DNA from 2 places in the Spirillospora sp. NPDC052269 genome. Region 2 is predicted to be linked to the other one. Evidence: predicted binding sites of a transcription regulator. Region 2 holds the regulator's gene; the other holds the start of a gene.
The links. The regulator HrcA, encoded in region 2, represses chaperone genes, less so after heat shock. The targets are predictions, from matches to a motif close to TTGGCACTCTCNNNNNGAGAGTGCCAA.
Positions count from the first base shown of each region.

Region 1: groES (co-chaperone GroES) is a predicted target of HrcA. The motif match lies at 4,587-4,613, and genes of this name have one in related genera.

Region 1 is NZ_JBFAUU010000002.1:329,776-339,233, forward strand. Features, by position in the region: gene AB0L06_RS04875 (DUF5319 domain-containing protein) at 1-314, shown strand, start outside; gene AB0L06_RS04880 (hypothetical protein) at 402-1,250, opposite strand; gene AB0L06_RS04885 (sigma-70 family RNA polymerase sigma factor) at 1,247-1,795, opposite strand; gene groL (chaperonin GroEL) at 2,446-4,074, opposite strand; gene groES (co-chaperone GroES) at 4,159-4,467, opposite strand; gene AB0L06_RS04900 (class I SAM-dependent methyltransferase) at 4,803-6,050, shown strand; gene AB0L06_RS04905 (apolipoprotein A-IV repeat region-like domain-containing protein) at 6,632-8,251, shown strand; gene AB0L06_RS04910 (phosphotransferase family protein) at 8,370-9,341, shown strand; gene tsaD (tRNA (adenosine(37)-N6)-threonylcarbamoyltransferase complex transferase subunit TsaD) at 9,358-9,458, opposite strand, start outside.
Region 2 is NZ_JBFAUU010000006.1:322,897-332,354, reverse strand. Features, by position in the region: gene AB0L06_RS15390 (hypothetical protein) at 1-309, shown strand, start outside; gene hemW (radical SAM family heme chaperone HemW) at 380-1,582, shown strand; gene AB0L06_RS15380 (DUF4870 domain-containing protein) at 1,642-2,190, opposite strand; gene AB0L06_RS15375 (DUF3097 domain-containing protein) at 2,422-3,240, opposite strand; gene hrcA (heat-inducible transcriptional repressor HrcA) at 3,381-4,394, shown strand; gene dnaJ (molecular chaperone DnaJ) at 4,395-5,531, shown strand; gene AB0L06_RS15360 (hypothetical protein) at 5,518-5,847, opposite strand; gene AB0L06_RS15355 (16S rRNA (uracil(1498)-N(3))-methyltransferase) at 5,767-6,498, shown strand; gene AB0L06_RS15350 (hypothetical protein) at 6,544-7,227, opposite strand; gene AB0L06_RS15345 (SigE family RNA polymerase sigma factor) at 7,224-7,811, opposite strand; gene AB0L06_RS15340 (histidine triad nucleotide-binding protein) at 8,230-8,586, shown strand; gene AB0L06_RS15335 (PhoH family protein) at 8,758-9,458, shown strand, end outside.

The DNA.
Region 1 (9,458 bases), on a different contig from region 2:
CCGGGGAGGACGTCGCTCCGCTCAGTGTGGCGGAGCGCGAGGACGTGCTCGCCGACCTCGCCGACCTGGAGGTCTTTCGCGCTCTGCTGGAGCCGCTCGGCGTCCGCGGCCTGACCGTGGACTGCGGTGACTGCGGCAAGATCCACTACATCGACTGGGATCTGCTGCACGGCAACCTGCGCCACCTGCTGGACGAGGGCCTCCCGCGGGTCCACGAGCCGGCCCTCGCACCCGACCCCGTCGACTACGTCAGCTGGGAGTACGCCCGCGGCTACGTGGACGGCGTGATCGACAGCGAGGAGGGCAACTCCTGACGCCCGCCGGCGCCACGACCGCCCCGCGTCCCATCGGCGGCACGAGGACCACCTCGACCACCCGCCCCTGAGACCAGGGGCGGGAGTTCACGGGCGCCGCCGCCGGTCCCGCGACTGCTCGTCGATCCCGCGTTCGACACGCCGACGGAGCTCCTCCAGTCGACGCCGCAGCTGCTCGGCCGGATCGGGATGCGCCTGAGGACGCTGCGGTGGGTGCGCGTGCAGCAGCTCGTCCAGCCGCTTCCTGAGCCGTTCCTCGTCCGACGGCCCACGCTTCCCAGACGCCTCCGTACCGGATCGTCCGGCACGGAGCTTCTCCTCGTGCGCGCGCTTCCGCGGCGTCCTCCCCGGACCGCGTCCGGCAGGCGCCTTCGGCTTGGCGGACGAGACGCCGTGCTCATCGCTCTTCATCTGCCGGGACGCCCCGGGCTCCCCGGCGATCCGGGCCGCGGACGTGGCCGTCGGACTCCCCGTCAGCCCACCGCCCGCCGCCGCGACGCCGGTCGTGGCCAGGACCGCGCCCACGACTCCGAGCGCCACGATCGTGCGCGGCGCCCGCCTCGACGCCCCGCTCCCCTGCTGGTCGGGCACGTCCCCGTCGCCGTCCCGGCCGGACACGCCGTCCGCCCCGGAACGGCCGCTCTCGCCGGACAGGGCATCCGCCCCATGGCGGGTCTCAACGGTCGGCCGGACGCCGGGCGTGGACGGCAGCCCTTCGTCCACCTCGGCGATCAACGCGCCGAGCAGGCCCAACACGGGGTCCGGGCCGGACGGGAACCGCCGATCCGAGACCGGGGACAGAGGGGCGCGCGCCGCGAGGGCGTCGATCAGCGCGTCGGTGCCGTACAGCGCGGACAGGTCGGCCGAGCCGGTGGGGGCGTCGTCCCGACAGGGGGGCTCGGCCGGATCCGGGGCGCCACGGCTCCGTTCCGTCAAGCGATCGACTCCTCTCGTGCCATCGCGCGCAGCCGGGCGAGGGCACGGTGCTGGGCGACCCGGACGGCCCCCGCGGACATGCCGAGCACATTACCGGTCTCCTCCGCCGACAGCCCGGCGACGACCCGCAGCAGCACCAGTTCGCGCTGGTGGTCGGGGAGCCGCGTGAGCAGGTCGCGGGCGCGCTGCGCCTCGATGTAGCGGACGACCGTCTCCTCCGGGCCGGGCCCCTCGTCCGGACCGTCCGGCAGGTCCTCGGTCGGGACGGCGGCGCGCACCGCGCTGCGCAGCGCGTCGGCGATCTTGTGCGCGGCGATGCCGAACACGAACGAGGCGAACGGGCGTCCCATGTCGCGGTAGCGCGGCAGCGCCGACAGCACCGCGATGCAGACCTCCTGGGCCACGTCGTCGGCGATGTGGTACTGCCCCGAGACCCGTCCGAGCCGGGCCCGGCAGTACCGCACGACCATCGGCCGCACCTCCGCGATCAGCACCTCGATCGCGGCCGGATCCCCCTGCACGGCGAGGCTGGTCAGCTCCCGCATGTCGCCGTCCGGCGGACTCGCCGGGCGTGGCACCCGGCCCGGGACGGACCTCAGCAGCCGCCCCTCGTGCCCGCCGTCGGCGGGTCCCGGCGGAGCAGGACCCCCCGAGGGTTCGGTAGCGCGCGCGGTCGTCGTCCCGGCGAAGCTTCCCTCGGTCACGTAGAGCATGATGCCCAGCGGGCCCGGACCTGTCTCCACTGTCCACGGCAACGGAATGGTCACAGTGCATGGACGAGCCGCTCGAATAGCACGAAACGCGGTCAGCCGACCCCTCTCCGTGCCCCTTTCGCGCGCACGGGAATACGCACGTGAAGCCGCACATGAATCAGCACGAGCACCCGCAAAGCCCCACAACCGTGCGGAATCAGGACGAGTACGTGGGCTGCACACGCCAGGAGCTACTCGTCCCAGGAGCTGCTCGCCCCAGAAGCTGCGCGTCCCGGGAAGCTGCTCGCCCCGGGAAACGCAAAAGGTCCCCGTCCGAGAACGGGGACCTGCATGCGCACGCGAGTGCGTTACCAACCGGGCGGGGGCGACGCCGAAGGCGAACCCCCGCCCGGTTGATCGCGAAGCGATGCCGCACTCGCACGAACTTCAGGGCCGTGTCCGAGCCGCCAGGCGAGGACGCGGAGCCTGAGGTTCAATCAAATTCAGTGGCCGTGCCCGTGGCCGTGGCCGTGACCGCCGCCGGTGGCGGCTTCCTCTTCCTCGGGCTTCTCGACGACGAGAACCTCGGTGGTGAGGAGCATGCCGGCGATGGACGCGGCGTTGGTGACGGCGGAGCGGGTGACCTTGACCGGGTCGATGACGCCCTCGGCGATCAGGTCGCCGTAGACGCCGGTCGCGGCGTTGAAGCCGTGGCCCGCGTTGAGCTCCTGGACCTTGGAGACCACGACGTAGCCTTCCTGGCCCGCGTTCTCGGAGATCCAGCGCAGCGGCTCCACCAGGGAGCGGCGGACGGCCTCGGCGCCGGTGGCCTCGTCGCCGGTGAGCCCGAGGTCCTCGAAGCCCTCCTTGGCGACGTGCACCAGGGCGGAGCCGCCGCCGGAGACGATGCCCTCCTCGATGGCCGCGCGGGTCGCCGAGATGGCGTCCTCCAGGCGGTGCTTCTTCTCCTTGAGCTCGACCTCGGTCGCGGCGCCGACGCGCAGGACGCACACGCCGCCGGACAGCTTGGCGAGGCGCTCCTGGAGCTTCTCGCGGTCCCAGTCGGAGTCGGAGTTGTCGATCTCGACCTTGATCTGGTTGACCCGGTCGGAGATCTCCTGGGCGCTGCCCTCGCCGTCCACGATGGTGGTGGCGTCCTTGTCCACCGTGATGCGGCGGGCGCGGCCGAGGTCCTCGATGCCGATGGTGTCGAGCTTGAGGCCGAGCGCCTCGGACACGACCTGGCCGCCGGTGAGGACGGCCATGTCGCCGAGCATCGCCTTGCGGCGGTCGCCGAAGCCGGGGGCCTTGACCGCGACGGACAGGAAGGTGCCGCGGATCTTGTTGGCGACGAGCAGCGCCAGGGCCTCGCCCTCGACGTCCTCGGCCACGACCAGCAGCGGCTTCTTGGTCTGCGCGACCTTCTCGGCCAGCGGCAGGAACTCCTGCACGTTGCCGATCTTGCCGTCCACGATCAGCACGTAGGCGTCCTCGAGGACGGCCTCCATGCGCTCGGGGTCGGTCACCATGTGCGGGGACAGGTAGCCCTTGTCGAACTGGAGGCCCTCGGTGAACTCCAGCTCGAGGCCCATGGTGTGGGCCTCCTCGACGGTGATGACGCCGTCCTTGCCGACCTTCTCGAACGCCTCGGCGATCAGCTCGCCGATCTTGGCGTCCTGCGCGGAGATGGTCGCGACGTGCGCGATCTCGCTCTTCTCCTCCACCTCGCGGGCGGTCTTGAGGAGCTTGTCGGACACGTACTGGGCGGCGGCGTCCATGCCGCGCTTCAGCGACAGCGGGGACGCGCCGGCCGCGACGTTGCGCAGGCCCTCGCGCACGAGCGCCTGGGCGAGCACGGTCGCGGTGGTGGTGCCGTCACCGGCGATGTCGTTGGTCTTGGTCGCCACTTCCTTGGCGAGCTGAGCCCCGAGGTTCTCGTACGGGTTCTCGAGCTCCACCTCGCGGGCGATGGTGACGCCGTCGTTGGTGATGGTCGGCGCGCCGAACTTCTTGTCGATGACGACGTTGCGGCCGCGCGGGCCGATCGTCACCTTGACGGCGTCCGCGAGAGCGTTGACGCCGCGCTCAAGAGCCCGGCGAGCGTCCTCGTCGAATTCCAGGATCTTCGCCATGCGGTTGATCTCCTCTATCAAGCGCGCCGCCCCGACCGCCCGCCAACGGCGGCCGGACGGGGCGGGTGCATCACGTCTCGGTGATTACTTCTCGATGATCGCGAGAACGTCGCGAGCCGAGAGCACGAGGTACTCCTCGTTGTTGTACTTGACCTCGGTGCCGCCGTACTTGCTGTACAGCACGACGTCGCCGACCTTCACGTCGAGCTCGACGCGCTGGCCCTTGTCGTCGACACGACCCGGTCCCACAGCGAGGACGGTGCCCTCCTGCGGCTTCTCCTTGGCGGTGTCCGGAATGACCAGACCCGACGCGGTGGTGGTCTCGGCCTCAAGCGGCTGGACGACGATGCGGTCCTCAAGCGGCTTGAGAGCAACCTTGGTGGCGGTCGTCACGATCAGACCTCCCCTTCGATTGGTCCTCGGCCGGCCTCACGGGCCGACCAGCACAGATGACAGAGAGGCGACCCTGGACCGGCCTGTCGTCGCGGGTGCCAGACCGACCTTGTCGCTGTTTGGCACTCTCACACTGAGAGTGCCAGTCATGGAGACTATGCCCGACCCGGTAAGCCGTCAACACGAACCGCGCCGAGCCCGTTCCTTCGTCCTCCGCGTCCGGTCCCCCAGGGCGGCCCCCGGCCTTCCGGCACGGCCCTTCGGAGCAGGCGGACGCCTGGTCTGCCATGGTCGCGCCGCACGGGTGCTCCCGCGCGGGCGCTACCGTCCAGGCTATGGACACCGAGGCGTTCCGCGACCTGCTGACACCGCTCGGCCGGGACCTGCTCGCCGAGGCGGACGGCGCCGACCTGACCGAGGCGGGCCTGCTCGCGACCGCCACGCGGCTGCGCGGCCGGTTCCCGGCCGAGCTGGTCAACGCCGCGCTGACCCAGCTCCGGCTGCGGGAGCGGGCGCGCGCCAAGTTCGGGGACGACGCGTCCCGCATGTTCTTCACTCCGGCCGGACTGGAGCAGTCAACGCGCGCCGGCGTGGCCTCCCACCGGGCCCGGCGCTTCGCGGCTTTGCCAAAGATTCACCGCACGTTGGAAGTCGGTTGCGGGATCGGGGCCGATCTCGTCGGGCGCGCCCTGGCCGGGGTGCCGGGCGACGGCGTCGAGCTGGATCCGCTCACGGCCGAGGTCGCACGGGCCAACCTCGCGGCCTTCGGCGTGGACGAGCTGGCCTCCGTCCGGGTGGGCGACGGGACGGCGGCCGATCCGTCCGGGCACGGCGCGGTGTTCGCCGATCCCGGCCGACGGACCGCGCGCGGACGAATCTTCGACCCGCGCGCGTACGAGCCGCCGCTGGACGTCGTCCTGGAGATGGCCCAGAGCGTCCCGGCCGCGTGCGTGAAGGTCGCGCCGGGCATCCCGCACGAGGCCGTGCCGGACGGCGCGGAAGCCGAGTGGATCTCGGTCGGCGGGGACGTGAAGGAGGCCGCCCTCTGGCTCGGCGACCTCGCCGGGACCGTCCGCCGCCGCGCGACCCTCATCCCGTCCGCGCAGGGATCCACGTACTCCCCGGCGGACGCGGACGCCGGGACGGTGACGTTGGTGCCGGACGACGGGCTCGGCGAGCCGGAGATCCGGGGCTGGGGACGGTATCTGTACGAGCCGGACGGAGCGGTCATCCGGGCGCATCTGGTCGCGGAGGTCGCGGCGATGGTCGGCGGAGGGCTGGTCGACCCGCGTATCGCGTACATCACGTCCGACACCCTGAAGGAGACCCCGTTCGGGGCGTCCTACGAGATCGACGACGTGCTGCCGTTCTCGCTCAAGCGGCTCCGGGCGGAGCTGCGACGGCGCGGCGCCGGGATCCTGACGATCAAGAAGCGCGGCTTCGCCGGGGACGTCGAGCGGCTGCGCCGCGATCTCGGCTTCGGCGGCGGCCGGCGGGGGGCCGCGGGCGGCGGCGAGGTCGTCCTCGTGCTGACCCGCGTCGGCGACGACCCGGTGGCCGTCCTCGCGCGTCCTGCGGGCTAATCCAGCCCAATGATCTTCACATCGCTTCCGGCGGCCAAGCCGGACCGCGCGGCGCACCACGATCACGCAAATAGTGCGCGCATTCCGGCATCGCGTTAGCCAATGATTGCAGCGCGCCCGCCAAGGTCATTTGACACAATGGCCTGATCGGCGCGTCGCACCTGCCTTCGAGAGCGCCTCGAAATGCCATCCTGGAATGGTCGGCCACGCACGTGACGGTTTCTCGCCGTACGGGTGCGCGGCCCGCCGACCGACCATCCCCGCCACTACCGGGACGAGGATGTTCGGCGAGATGTGCGGACTTGTGCCGCACCCCGGCGGGCCCGCACGCGGACGGCTTGCCCGTCCGTACCGGGGACGGCGCCGCCGCAACTGGCGGAACCTTGACCGAACCGGGGAGAAAACCCCGGCCGGGATGATCGGTGACCTAACTCTCCAGTAGGGCGACAAAGCTCATTCCACAGAACTCGTAATTTTCCTTGCTAGTGCATATCGCCGCCCCCGGCACGCACTACAGTGAGGCGTTCAGAAATCACTGCCGTTGCGCCATTTCGCCGCGTCGGCACACGAAGGAGCATCGGGTGGAAACGAATCACAACTTCCTGCAGACGGGGGGTCAACCGGTCTCGGACCGGATGCGGGAGTTGCTCGCCCGTGCGGCGCAGGACCATGTCTACGAACAGCGTTCACAGGGACAGGTCCTGGACGAGATCCGGCAGCGCCTGGAGGGGATGGAGTGGTTGCTCCGCGAGGTGCGCGAGCGCGAGCTCAGCGGCCTCACCGGGCAGCTCGACAGCGTCCGCGGACAGGTCGACGACCTGTCCAGCAAGCCTCCGGAGTGGGCCGAGGGGCTCGCGGAGCACATCGAGGCGGTCGGCGAGCGGGTCAAGCCGGTCGCCGAACTGCCGGCGCTGTGGGCCGATGTCGGCGTGGTCGCCGAGAACGTCGACGAGGGCCTCACCCGCATGCAGGCCGTGCTCGACAACGCCCAGGACATGGCCGACGCCACCCGGCAGGCGACGCAACGCATCGAGGACATGGCCAAGCGGCTCGACAAGCTGCAAGGAAGCATGGAGGCCGCCTCCGTCCGCTTCAACCGGCTGGACAAGTCCCTCGCGGAGATGGGGCACCGGGCGGAGCGGCTGGAGCATTCCATCAACGGCGTGACCACCCGCGTCGACCAGTCCCTCGGTGAGATGGCCGATCGCGTCGAGCAGGGCCTGGAGGCCGTCAACGGCCGCGTCGAGGGCGTCGGAGGACGCCTCGACGGCCTGGACGGGCGGCTGGGCGGGCTCGACGGCCGGCTCGCCGGGCTGTCGGGCAAGCTCGAGGGCCTGGACGGCCGGTTCGAGGGCGTGGACGACCGGATCGACGGCGTCAACGAGCGGATCGGGCGGCTGCCCGCCACGCTGGAGACCGGCGAGCTGCACCGCAAGGTCGCCGAGCTGGTGCAGCGTCCGGTCATGGACCACAGCGACCGGTTCGACGCGCTGGAGAAGCACCTCGCCGACGCGGTCGACCCGCTGATCGAGGAGCTGCGCGCCCGGCCCGACCGGGACGAGGTGAAGGCGACCATGTCGCAGATCGCCAGGACGGCCTACAGCGACGTCGCCAAGCGGATGGACGAGTTCTCCCGGCGGTTCGAGAACGTCCACGAGGACGTCCGCGACCGGATCGAGGGCATCCACGAGGAGGTCACCCGCAAGGTCGACTCCGCGCTGCTGGAGTTCACCACCCAGGTCGACATCGTGTCCCGCCGGGTCGAGTCGGTGCACACCGACGTCACCAAGCAGGTCGAGTCCGTCCACAACGAGGTGTCGCGGCAGGTCAGCGGAGTGCACGACGACGTGTCCAAGCGGATCGACGACATCCACGAGGACGTCACCAAGCAGGTCGACTCGATCCACGAGGACGTGTCCCGCCGGGTCGGCGGCGTCCAGGAGGAGTTCACCCGCCGCGTCGACGGCGTCCAGGAGGAGGTCACGCGTCGCGCCGAGGCCGTGCAGGAGGCGCTGGGCCGCCGGTTCGAGGACGTCCAGGGCGAGGTCGGCCGCAAGGTCGACAACGTGCACGGCGACGTCACCAAGCAGATGACGGCGGTGCACGAGGACGTGCTCAAGCGGCTGTCCACGCTGGAGGAGACCATGCTCGCCCTGGCCGAGGCGCTGCTGCGCCCGCGCCGCGACGGGGGCAAGGACTGAGCAGCACCGCCGGGGGCGGGGTGTCCCGGACGCGCGGACGGACGGCGCGCGCGGCGACGCCCCGCCCCCGCGACGTGCGCGTCCTCACGTTCCGCCTTCGTCAAATCACCCTCGATACATGCCTGAATCCGTTTTCATGGATCTCGTGACCCGCTCCCCGGCCCTCGCCCCGGCCCTCAGCCTCTTCGTCGGCGCACCGCCGAGCACGGCCACCCTCGGCTGGGTGCGCGAGTGCTTCGGCCGGGGCGCCGAGATCCGCGCGATCCGGCCGCTGCCCGGCGGAACCGCGCACGCCAACCACGCACTGGTGGTGGAGAGCGGCTCGGGCAGCGAGCACCGGCTGGTGCTGCGCCGCTGGCTGCCGCGCGACCCGCTCGCGTCCGACGGGCCCGGCGCGGCCTTCGCCGACTGCGAGTACTCGCCCGAGCGCGAGATCGCCGCGCTGGCCCTGCTCGCCGCCTGCGAGATCCCGACGCCGTCGCTGGTCGCCGCAGACCCGGCGGGCGCGCACTGCGACGCGCCCGCGCTGCTGCTCACCCGGCTTCCCGGGCACCCGCCCCGGCCCGTCCCGGACGACCTGCCGGAGGTCCTGATCCAGCTGGCCGCGGCGCTGCTGCCGGTGCACGCGCTGCGCGGCGCGGCCTCGATGCCGCCGTACGTCCCGCGCAACCGGCCCGACCTGCGGCGTCCGCCGAAGCACGCGACGCGTCCGGAGCTGTGGGAGCGGGCGTGCGAGGTCGCGTCCGGGCCCGTGCCGGACGCGCCGTCCCGGTTCGTCCACCGCGACTACCACCCGGACAACACGCTGTGGTCGCGCGGCAGGCTCACCGGCGTCGTGGACTGGTCGGACGCGTCGTCCGGCCCGGCCGGCGTGGACGTCGGGCAGATGCGGCTGCGGCTCGCGCTGCGCTACGGCGTGGCCGTCGCCGACCGCTTCCGGGAGTGCTTCGACCAGGTCGCGGGCGGCCACGACCAGGACCCGTACTGGGACCTGGCCTGCGTGCTCGACCTGCTGCCCGAGGAGCCCGGACGCGTCCTGTCCGAAGGGGACGCGATCCGGGCCGAGACCTACCTTGCGACCCTGCTCTAGCGGGTCCCGCCCGGGTTCAGAGGGTGACGGTGTCGATCGGGAGGCTGGAGTCGGCGGGCAGGCCCAGGTCGGACGGGGCGAGCCCGTTCGCGACCAGCTCGGAGCCGAGCGCGGCGA
Region 2 (9,458 bases):
GAGATCGTCGAGCCGGACGGCCGGACCCGCACCGCGATGCCGCCCGGCCAGGCCGTCGGCCGGATGGACGAGCTGCGCCGCGCCATGTACCGGCGCGACAAGGGCGCCTGGTTCACCGCGCGGCTGTCGGTCGAGCGGTCCGGCCGGTTCAGCGCCGAGTTCGACTACGACGGCGAGCCCGACTTCACCCCGCCGCTCGGGCCGTCCGCCTACCGGCAGGATCTTGATCGTTTCCCGCGCGCGGACGAGCACATCCCAGGGTGGCTGCGGGCCAAGCTCCGCGCGTCCGGGCTCTCCTCCGGCCGCTGACCGCCCACCGGGGGCGCCGCGCCCGGGCCGGACGGTCCGAGCAGGGGGCGGGGCGGGGCAGACTTGAAGGGTGCCCTCGATCCTTCCCGACGGAGATCCCGTCCCCGCCGACGGGGCGCTGCCCGGCAGCGCCCTCGCGGGGCTGGGTGCGCGCCCGTTCGCGTTCTACGTCCATGTGCCGTTCTGTGTGACGCGCTGCGGCTACTGCGACTTCAACACCTACACGGCCACCGAGCTCGGCCCCGGCGCGAGCCGCGACTCCTACGCGGAGACCGCGGTCGCCGAGGTCCGGATGGCCCGCCGCGTGCTGGGAGACGTGGATCTCCCGGTCGAGACGGTCTTCGTTGGCGGCGGCACGCCGACCCTGCTCTCCCCGGACGACCTGGGCCGCGTCCTGGACGCGATCGACAAGGAGTTCGGCCTGGCCCCGGGCGCCGAGGTCACGACCGAGGCCAATCCCGAGTCGGTCGACGAGGCGTATCTCGCGCGCCTGCGCGAGGTCGGCTTCACGCGCGTCTCGTACGGCATGCAGAGCGCGCGCGAGCACGTCCTGAAGGTGCTCGACCGCACGCACACGCCCGGCCGCGTCCCGCAGGTGGTCGACTGGACGCGCGCCGCCGGGTTCGAGCACGTCAACCTGGACCTGATCTACGGGACGCCGGGGGAGAGCGACGACGACTGGCGGGCGTCCCTGGAGGCGGCGCTCGCGTGTGAACCGGATCACGTCTCGGCCTACGCCCTGATCGTGGAGGACGGCACGCGCCTCGCCGCGCAGGTCAGGCGCGGTGAGCTGGCCGCTCCGGACGACGACGCGATGGCCGATCGCTACCTGATGGCCGACGAGATGCTGTCGGCGCACGGCCTGCGCTGGTACGAGATCTCCAACTGGGCCAGGGACGCCGACGCCGCCTGCCGCCACAACCTCCTGTACTGGACGGGCGCGGACTGGTGGGGCGTCGGCCCGGGCGCGCACAGCCACGTCGGCGGAACCCGCTGGTGGAACGTCAAGCACCCGGCCGCCTACGCGTCCCGCCTCGCCGAGGGGGTCACCCCCGCGCACGCGCGCGAGCTCCTCACCGACGAGGACAGGCACATCGAGCGGATCATGCTGGAACTGCGGCTCGCGGACGGCTGCCCGGTCGACCTGCTGGACGAGCGAGCCGTCCGCGACCTGGTCGCGGACGGCCTGCTCGAGCCGGTGGGCGACGGCCGCGCGGTTCTCACCCTGCGCGGCCGACTCCTCGCGGACGCCGTCGTCCGCGACCTCACCTGAGCGGACTCACCCGAGCGGACCGGGCCTCAAGTGCGCGGACCGCCGGGTGTCCGGTCTGATCAGCGCACGATCGGCCAGGCCAGGAAGGCCGGGATCGCGTACCAGCCGCCCGCCTCGGCCCGCGAGGTCGCGATGATCATGAAGATGAACTGGACGAGCCAGAAGACCAGCGTGATCGGGACCGCGAGCACGGCGCCGAGGCCGAGCGTGGCCGCCGACAGCGCCACCGCGCCCACGCCGACGACCATGCCCGTGAGCTGGACGTTCAGGGCCTGCGCCGCGTGGTAGCGGACGAACGGCGAACGGTTCTTGTAGATCGTGAAGAACACGAACGGCGCGATCCACGTGGCCAGGACCAGCAGCCCCAGCGTGAACGCGGAGAACACGGCCGCGGCGGACATGCCGATCAGTCCGCTCAGCTCGGCCCAGCCGGCCTTGTCGCGCTCCCACGGCGTGACGGGCGGCGGCAGCGGCATTCCCAGCTCGACCTGAGTCCAGTCGGAGCTGGGGACGAACGTCGGCGGCACGTAGTGGCCGGACAGGTACACGCCGGGCGCCGGGTCGTCCGCCCGGTGCTCGCGCCGTTCATGCCCGAGCGGTTCGTCCACGTGTGGCTCGTGTGTGCGCGACTCGTGGTCACGCGCCTCGTGGGCGCGCGCGGAGTCGATGAGGACGGACCCATGGCCCTGCGTGGGTGTTCTGCCTCGGCTGGTCATTTTCGGCCCCCCTCTGGCGTGAGAACACAACACGTCTCTCGCAACGGGTAACGAACCGATCGCTGTCCGATATTCCGCCAGATCAGGGGTAAATGCAGAGGGTAATGGTAAAGTTACGCAGAGTCACGGGACGGTCACGAAGTCGATGAGCTCCTCGACCCGTCCCAGGAGCTCCGGCTCGAGGTCGGCGTAGGTGTTCACCCGCCCGAGGATGCGCCTCCACGCCTCGCCGGTCTCCATCCGCCAGCCCAGCGCCTCCAGCACGCCCTCCTTCCAGGGAAGGCCGCGCGGGACGCGGGGCCACGCGCGGATGCCGACCGCGGACGGCTTGACCGCTTCCCAGATGTCGATGAACGGGTGCCCGGTGACCAGCACGTACGGGGACGTGACCCGCGCGGCGATCCGGCTCTCCTTGGAGCCCTCCACCAGGTGGTCGACCAGGACGCCCAGCCTCCGGCCCTCGTCCGGCGCGAACTCCTCGACGATCGCGGGAAGATCGTCCACGCCCTCCAGGAACTCCACGACGACGCCCTCGACGCGCAGGTCGTGGCCCCAGATCTTCTCGACCAGCTCGGCGTCGTGGGCGCCCTCGACGTAGATCCGCGACTCCTTGGCGACCTGCGCGCGCAGCCCCTGGACCGCGACCGACCCGGACGCCGAGCGCAGCGGCCCGGGCGGCGCGGACGGCCCCGGCCGGACGAGCGTCACCGGCTTCCCGTCGATCAGGAAGCCCGCCTTGGCCAGCGGGAAGATCCGGCGCCTGCCGTGCCGGTCCTCCAGCGTCACGCCGAACTTGTCGCAGCCGACGACCGCGCCGCAGAACCCGCTGGCCGGGTCCTCGGCGACCAGGCCGGGATCGGCCGGGACGTCCGGGATCGTGCCCTTCAGGGGCCGCCGCCAGTCGCCCGCCAGAACGTCGTCACCGTAGTCCTTGCTCCGCACGGGGGATGACAATAACGACTCACCGAGAGGGCTCACAGACCGAACCATGCTTCGGGCGGATCCGGGATGTCCCCTCAGGGTCGTACACTTGGCACTCGGAAGTATGGAGTGCCAGTAGCGGGGGCAGGGGAGGTGACGACGTGCTCGACGACCGGAAACTCGCGGTCCTGCGCGCCATAGTCGAGGACTATGTCTCCACCAACGAGCCGGTCGGCTCCAAGGCTCTGGTGGATCGGCACAATCTCGGCGTGTCGCCCGCGACCATCCGCAACGACATGGCCGTCCTGGAGGAGCAGGGCTACATCCAGCAGCCGCACACCAGCGCCGGCCGCATCCCCACCGACAAGGGGTACCGGCTGTTCGTCGACCGGCTGTCGACGATCAAGCCCCTCTCCAAGGCGGAGAAGCGGGCCATCGAGACGTTCCTGTCCGGGGCCTACGACCTGGACGACGTGGTCGGCCGCACCGTCCGGCTGCTCGCCCAGCTGACCCGGCAGGTCGCCGTGGTCCAGTACCCGTCGCTGACCCGCTCCTACGTCCGGCACGTGGAGCTCGTCCCGGTCGCGACCGGGCGGGTGCTGCTCGTCCTGATCACCGACACAGGACGGGTCGAGCAGCGCCTCATCGAGACCTTCCACGAACTCTCGGAGGAGTCGGTCGGCCACCTGCGCGCGCTGCTGAACACCTGCCTGTCGGGCCTGGCGTTCGGCGACGTCCCGGGCGCGGTCTCCGACCTGCCCGAGAAGGTCTCCCCGGAGGAGCGGCCCGCCGCCGCGGCGGTGCTGTCGGTCCTGCTGGAGACCCTGGTCGAGAAGCACGAGGAGAAGGTCGTCTTCGCCGGCGCCGCCAACCTCGCGCACGTCGACTTCTCGCGCAGCTTCCGGGACGTCCTGGAGGCGCTGGAAGAGCAGGTCGTGCTGATGCGGCTGCTCGGGGAGTCCGCCGACTCCTCTACTGTTACGGTTCGGATCGGCACGGAGAACCCCGACGAGGGGCTCCGGTCGACATCCGTGGTCGCCGCCGGATACGGGGTCGGCGACCTCACCCTGGCCCGCCTCGGTGTACTCGGGCCTACTCGGATGGACTACCCCGGCACGATGGGAGCGGTACGGGCAGTGGCACGCTACGTCGGACAGATCCTGGCGGGGTCGTAGGTGGCAAACGACTACTACGGGACCCTCGGCGTCCGCCGCGACGCAGGCCCGGACGAGATCAAGAAGGCGTACCGGAGGCTCGCCCGCGAGCTGCACCCCGACGTCAACCCCGATCCGGAGACGCAGGAGAAGTTCAAGGAGATCACCCAGGCCTACGAGGTGCTCTCCGACCCCAAGAAGCGCGAGATGTACGACCTGGGGGCGGACCCGTTCGCCCCGGGCGGCGGCGCGGGCGCGGGAGCCGGCGGCTTCGGCGCGGGCTTCCCGTTCAGCGACATCATGGACGCCTTCTTCGGCACCGCCTCCGCGCGCGGACCCCGCTCGCGGGCCCGGCGCGGCCGCAACGCCACGCTCCGGGTCGAGCTCGACCTGAACGAGACCGCGTTCGGCACCACCCGCGAGCTGTCCATCGACACCGCCGTGGTCTGCGACACCTGCCACGGCGAGGGCGCGGCGCCCGGCTCCCACCCCGAGACCTGCGACATGTGCCAGGGCCGGGGCGAGGTCCAGCAGGTGCAGCGGTCCTTCCTCGGCCAGGTCATGACGTCCCGGCCGTGCCCGCAGTGCGGCGGCTTCGGCTCGGTGATCCGCAACCCCTGCCCGGAGTGCTCCGGCGACGGCCGGGTCCGCACCCGGCGGACCGTCAAGGTCAAGATCCCGGCGGGCGTGGAGAACGGCATCCACATCCAGCTCGCGGGCGAGGGCGAGGTCGGCCCCGGCGGCGGCCCGCCCGGCGACCTGTTCCTGGAGATCGTCGAGAAGCCGCACCCGATCTTCGAGCGGGAGGGCGACGACCTGCACTGCACGGTCGGCATCCCGATGACCGCCGCCGCGCTCGGCACCAACGTCACCGTCGAGACGCTGGACGGCGCGGAGGAGATCGACATCAAGCCGGGCACGCAGTCCGGCGAGGTGATCCGGCTCTACGGCCGCGGCGTCCGGCACCTGAACGAGTCCGGCCGCGGCGACCTGCACATCCACGTCAACGTCGAGACCCCGACGAAGCTGGACGAGGAGCAGGAGGGCCTGCTGCGCCAGCTCGCCCAGCTCCGCGACGAGGAGCGCCCGCCCGGCAAGTTCGCGCCCGGGCAGCGGGGCGTCTTCTCCCGCCTGCGGGACGTCTTCAACCAGCACTGATGACGCTCCGGCGAACGGTTGAGCGAACGGCGCGGACGGCGGCCTCCGGGCGGTCGTCCGCCGCGTCGGCGAACACCGCGTCGGCGAACACCGCGTCGGCGAACGCCGTGCGCGCGAACGCCGTGCGCGCGAACGCCGTGCGCGCGAACGCCGTGCGCGCGAACGCCGTGCGCGCGAACGCCGTGCGCGCGAACGCCGTGCGCGCGAGCGTTGTGACGACGAAGGGCGGGGGCCGGTGAGCGCGCCGGTGTTCCTCGCCGAGCCGGGCCGCCTCGCGGGCGAGCGCGTCCTGCTGGACGGCCCGGAAGGCCGCCACGCGGCGGCCGTGCGGCGGCTGCGCGCCGGTGAGCGCGTCGACCTGACCGACGGCGCGGGCCTGGTCGCCGAGTGCGTCGTGGCCGTCGCCGACAAGGCGTCCCTCACCCTGGACGTGCTGTCCCGGCGGCAGGTGCCCGCGCCGAGCCCGCGGCTGGTGGTCGTCCAGGCGCTGCCGAAGGGCGACCGGGGCGAGCTGGCCGTCGAGACCATGACCGAGGTCGGCGTCGACGAGATCGTCCCGTGGGCCGCCTCGCGCTGCATCACGCAGTGGAAGCCCGAGCGCCGCGAGAAGTCCCTCGGCCGCTGGCGCAACACGGCGCGGGAGGCCGCCAAGCAGGCCCGCCGCGCCCACTTCCCGATCGTGTCGGAGCTGGCCTCCACGGCGGACGTCGAGAAGCGTGTCGCCGCCGCGTCCGCGGCCGTCCTGCTGCACGAGGAGGCCGCCGAGCCGCTGACCGCGCTCGCGCCCCCCGCGGACGGCGAGATCGTCATCGTGGTCGGCCCCGAGGGCGGCCTCAGCGAGGACGAGGTCGAGCGCCTCGGCGCCGCCGGGGGACGCCCGGCGCTGCTCGGGCCGACCGTCCTGCGCACCTCGACGGCGGGCGTCGCCGCCGCGGCCGTCCTGCTGGCCGCCACCGGCCGCTGGTAGTCCGCCCGGCGCCGCTCCGCCGCGCCGGTGACCGGCCGTCCCCGCCTACTCGCCGGTGGAGGCCGGGGCCTCGCTGCCGTGGGTCTCGGGCGAGGTGGTGGGCGGCGGCGGGGTGGAGTCGGTCGGGTCGGGCGTCGGGCTGGGGGGCAGCGTCGGCGTGGGCGAGCCGCTGGGCGTGGAGGTGTGCGTCGGGCAGGTCGGCTCGCCGGACTGCTTGAACCCCGGGTGCCTGGCCGCGCTGTGGGACGGCGCGCCCGAGGAGTGCACCTCCGTGGACGGCTCGCAGGTCGGCGACGCCGTCGACGACACCGGCCCCTCGGAGGTCGTCGGACGCGTCGTCCCGGACGGGTCGTGCCCCGGGGGGGACTGGCCCTGCGACGGCGAGGAGGAGTCGATCGAGCCCGCGCCGCTGTCGCCCTGGGAGCCGTGGTGGCCCTTGGAGAACGGGCCGTCGTTGCCCATGGGCGACTGGATCAGGTCGAACGTCTGGGGCGCCGAGACTCCGAGGCCCGCGATGGCCACGGCCGCGCCCACCGCCAGGACCGGACGCGTCCAGTTGGCGGTGAACCAGTCCCAGCCGGCCCGGCCGGGAAATCTCCGCCGCTCCCGCTCGGCGACGCGGGCGCGGATGCGCTCCAGGCCGTCCGCCGAGGGAGTGACCCGCTCCGCCTCCGCGTGCAGGGCACGGCGCAGGATCTCGCCGTGCTCGTCGTGGGGGCCCGTGGTCATGAGAACTGCTCCAGAACATTGCGCATCGCGGTCATCCCGCGCGCCGTGTGGCTCTTCACGGCGCCCTTCGAGATGCCCATCGTCGCGGCGATCTCCGCTTCGGACAAATCGGCGTAGTAGCGCAGCACCAGGGCCTCACGCTGGCGCGTGGGCAGCCGGTGCAGCGCGTCCACCACCGCCGAGCGCTCCAGCTCGCCGATGGCCCCGGCCTCCGCGCTGGGGGCGTCGGGCAGCCCCTTGGGGGCGTACTTCTCCACCACCGCGCGGTGCCGCAGCACCGAGCGTGACCGGTTGACCACCGCCTGCCGCAGGTACGACAGCGCCTTGTCCGGGTCACGGAGCCGGCGCCAGCCGCCGTGCATCGCCACGAACGCGTCCTGGACGACCTCTTCGGCCGTCCCGGCGTCCCGGACGAGCATGGCGGCGAGCCGCACCAGGGAGCGGTAGTTGGCGCTGTAGAGCGCGGTCACCGCCTGGTCGGCGTCCCAGGCGACGGCGACTGCCCCCGCCGTTCCCCTGGCCACGAGGGTCTCGGTCACGTCTGTGGGACGCGCACCCTCGTCGTCCGGTTTACGAAAGGGCATCTTCTGCTGTGCCTCGGTCACCTATTTCGCCGCCTTTGCCGTCCCCCACCCCCCGTTCGGGCGGTCGCGGGGGCAGGCCGTGACAAGGCGCACCCGACCACTCCAGGCGTGGCTCGGAACACCGGGCCGGGGGGAACGCCTGACTTGAAACCCTAATCCAGAGGCACGCCGGAATGCGCCGTTCCACCGAAGGTTCCACCGCGAGGTGATCAAGGACCTTACCCGCTGCGCGTGCCGCCGGTCACGGTCTCAGTCGGCGCCGCAGGTCGGGGCGGGGAAAGTCGTCCGGCCGCGCCGGTCGGACGGTCCGGAACCCGGCTCGCTAGGATGCGGACGCGGTTCACGAGATCTAGGACACACACGCGACGAGCGGGTCACGGGACGCGCGTCACGGGACGCGGGTCAGGAAGAGGGACGCATGGACGCGAACACGGCCGACTGCCTGTTCTGCAAGATCGTCGCCAAGGAGATCCCGGCGACGATCGTCCGGGAGACCGGGACGGCGCTGGCCTTCCGCGACATCAACCCGCAGGCCCCCACGCACGTCCTGGTGATCCCCAAGGAGCACCACCCGAACGCGGCCGAGCTCGCCGCGGCGTCCCCGGCCCTGCTCGCCGACGTGGTCACCCTCGCCGCCGAGGTCGCCGCCGAGGACGGGGTCGACGGGACGGGCTACCGGATCGTGTTCAACACCGGCCCGGACGCCGGTCAGACCGTCTTCCACGTGCACGCCCACGTCCTCGGCGGCCGCGGCCTCGAGTGGCCTCCCGGCTAGACCCGGGGCACCTCTCCGGCAGGGCCGGAACAAAGCCGGACAGGCCCGGATCAAATGGAGAGGCCGTGCCACGCGTCGGTCGGTACCATGGAGACGTGGCCGCCGCAACGACGGCCGCGTGATATCCGTGGCGACGAGAAGGCAGGTCCGAGAGGCCGCGAGGCCCGGCTGATGGTCGAATCAACACACCGGGGGCGCGAGACCGCCGCGCAGAACGGCGCCCGCTCCCAGATCCGCATCGTGGTGCCGGACGACCACTCCATGGTGAGCCTCCTGGGCTCCCGGGACGAGTTGCTCCACGTGATCGAGAAGGCGTTCCGCAGCGACATCCACGTCCGCGGCAACGAGATCACCGTCACCGGCGCCCCCGCCGAGACCGACCTGGTCTCCCGCCTGTTCGCCGAGCTGATCGACCTGCTGAAGGGCGGCGCGCAGCTCACCCCCGACGCCGTCGAGCGCAGCCTGGCCATGCTCCGCACGGGCACCGCCGAGCGCCCGGCCGAGGTCCTGTCCCTGGACGTGCTGTCCGGCCGGGGCCGCACGATCCGCCCGAAGACGCTGAACCAGAAGCGCTATGTCGACGCGATCGACAAGCACACGGTCGTGTTCGGCATCGGCCCGGCGGGCACCGGCAAGACCTACCTGGCCATGGCCAAGGCGGTCAGGGCGCTCCAGGACAAGAAGGTCAACCGCATCATCCTCACCCGCCCGGCCGTCGAGGCCGGCGAGCGGCTCGGCTTCCTCCCCGGAACCCTCTACGAGAAGATCGACCCCTACCTGCGTCCGCTGTACGACGCCCTGCACGACATGGTCGACCCCGACTCGATCCCCCGGCTGATGGCGGCGGGCACGATCGAGGTCGCCCCCCTGGC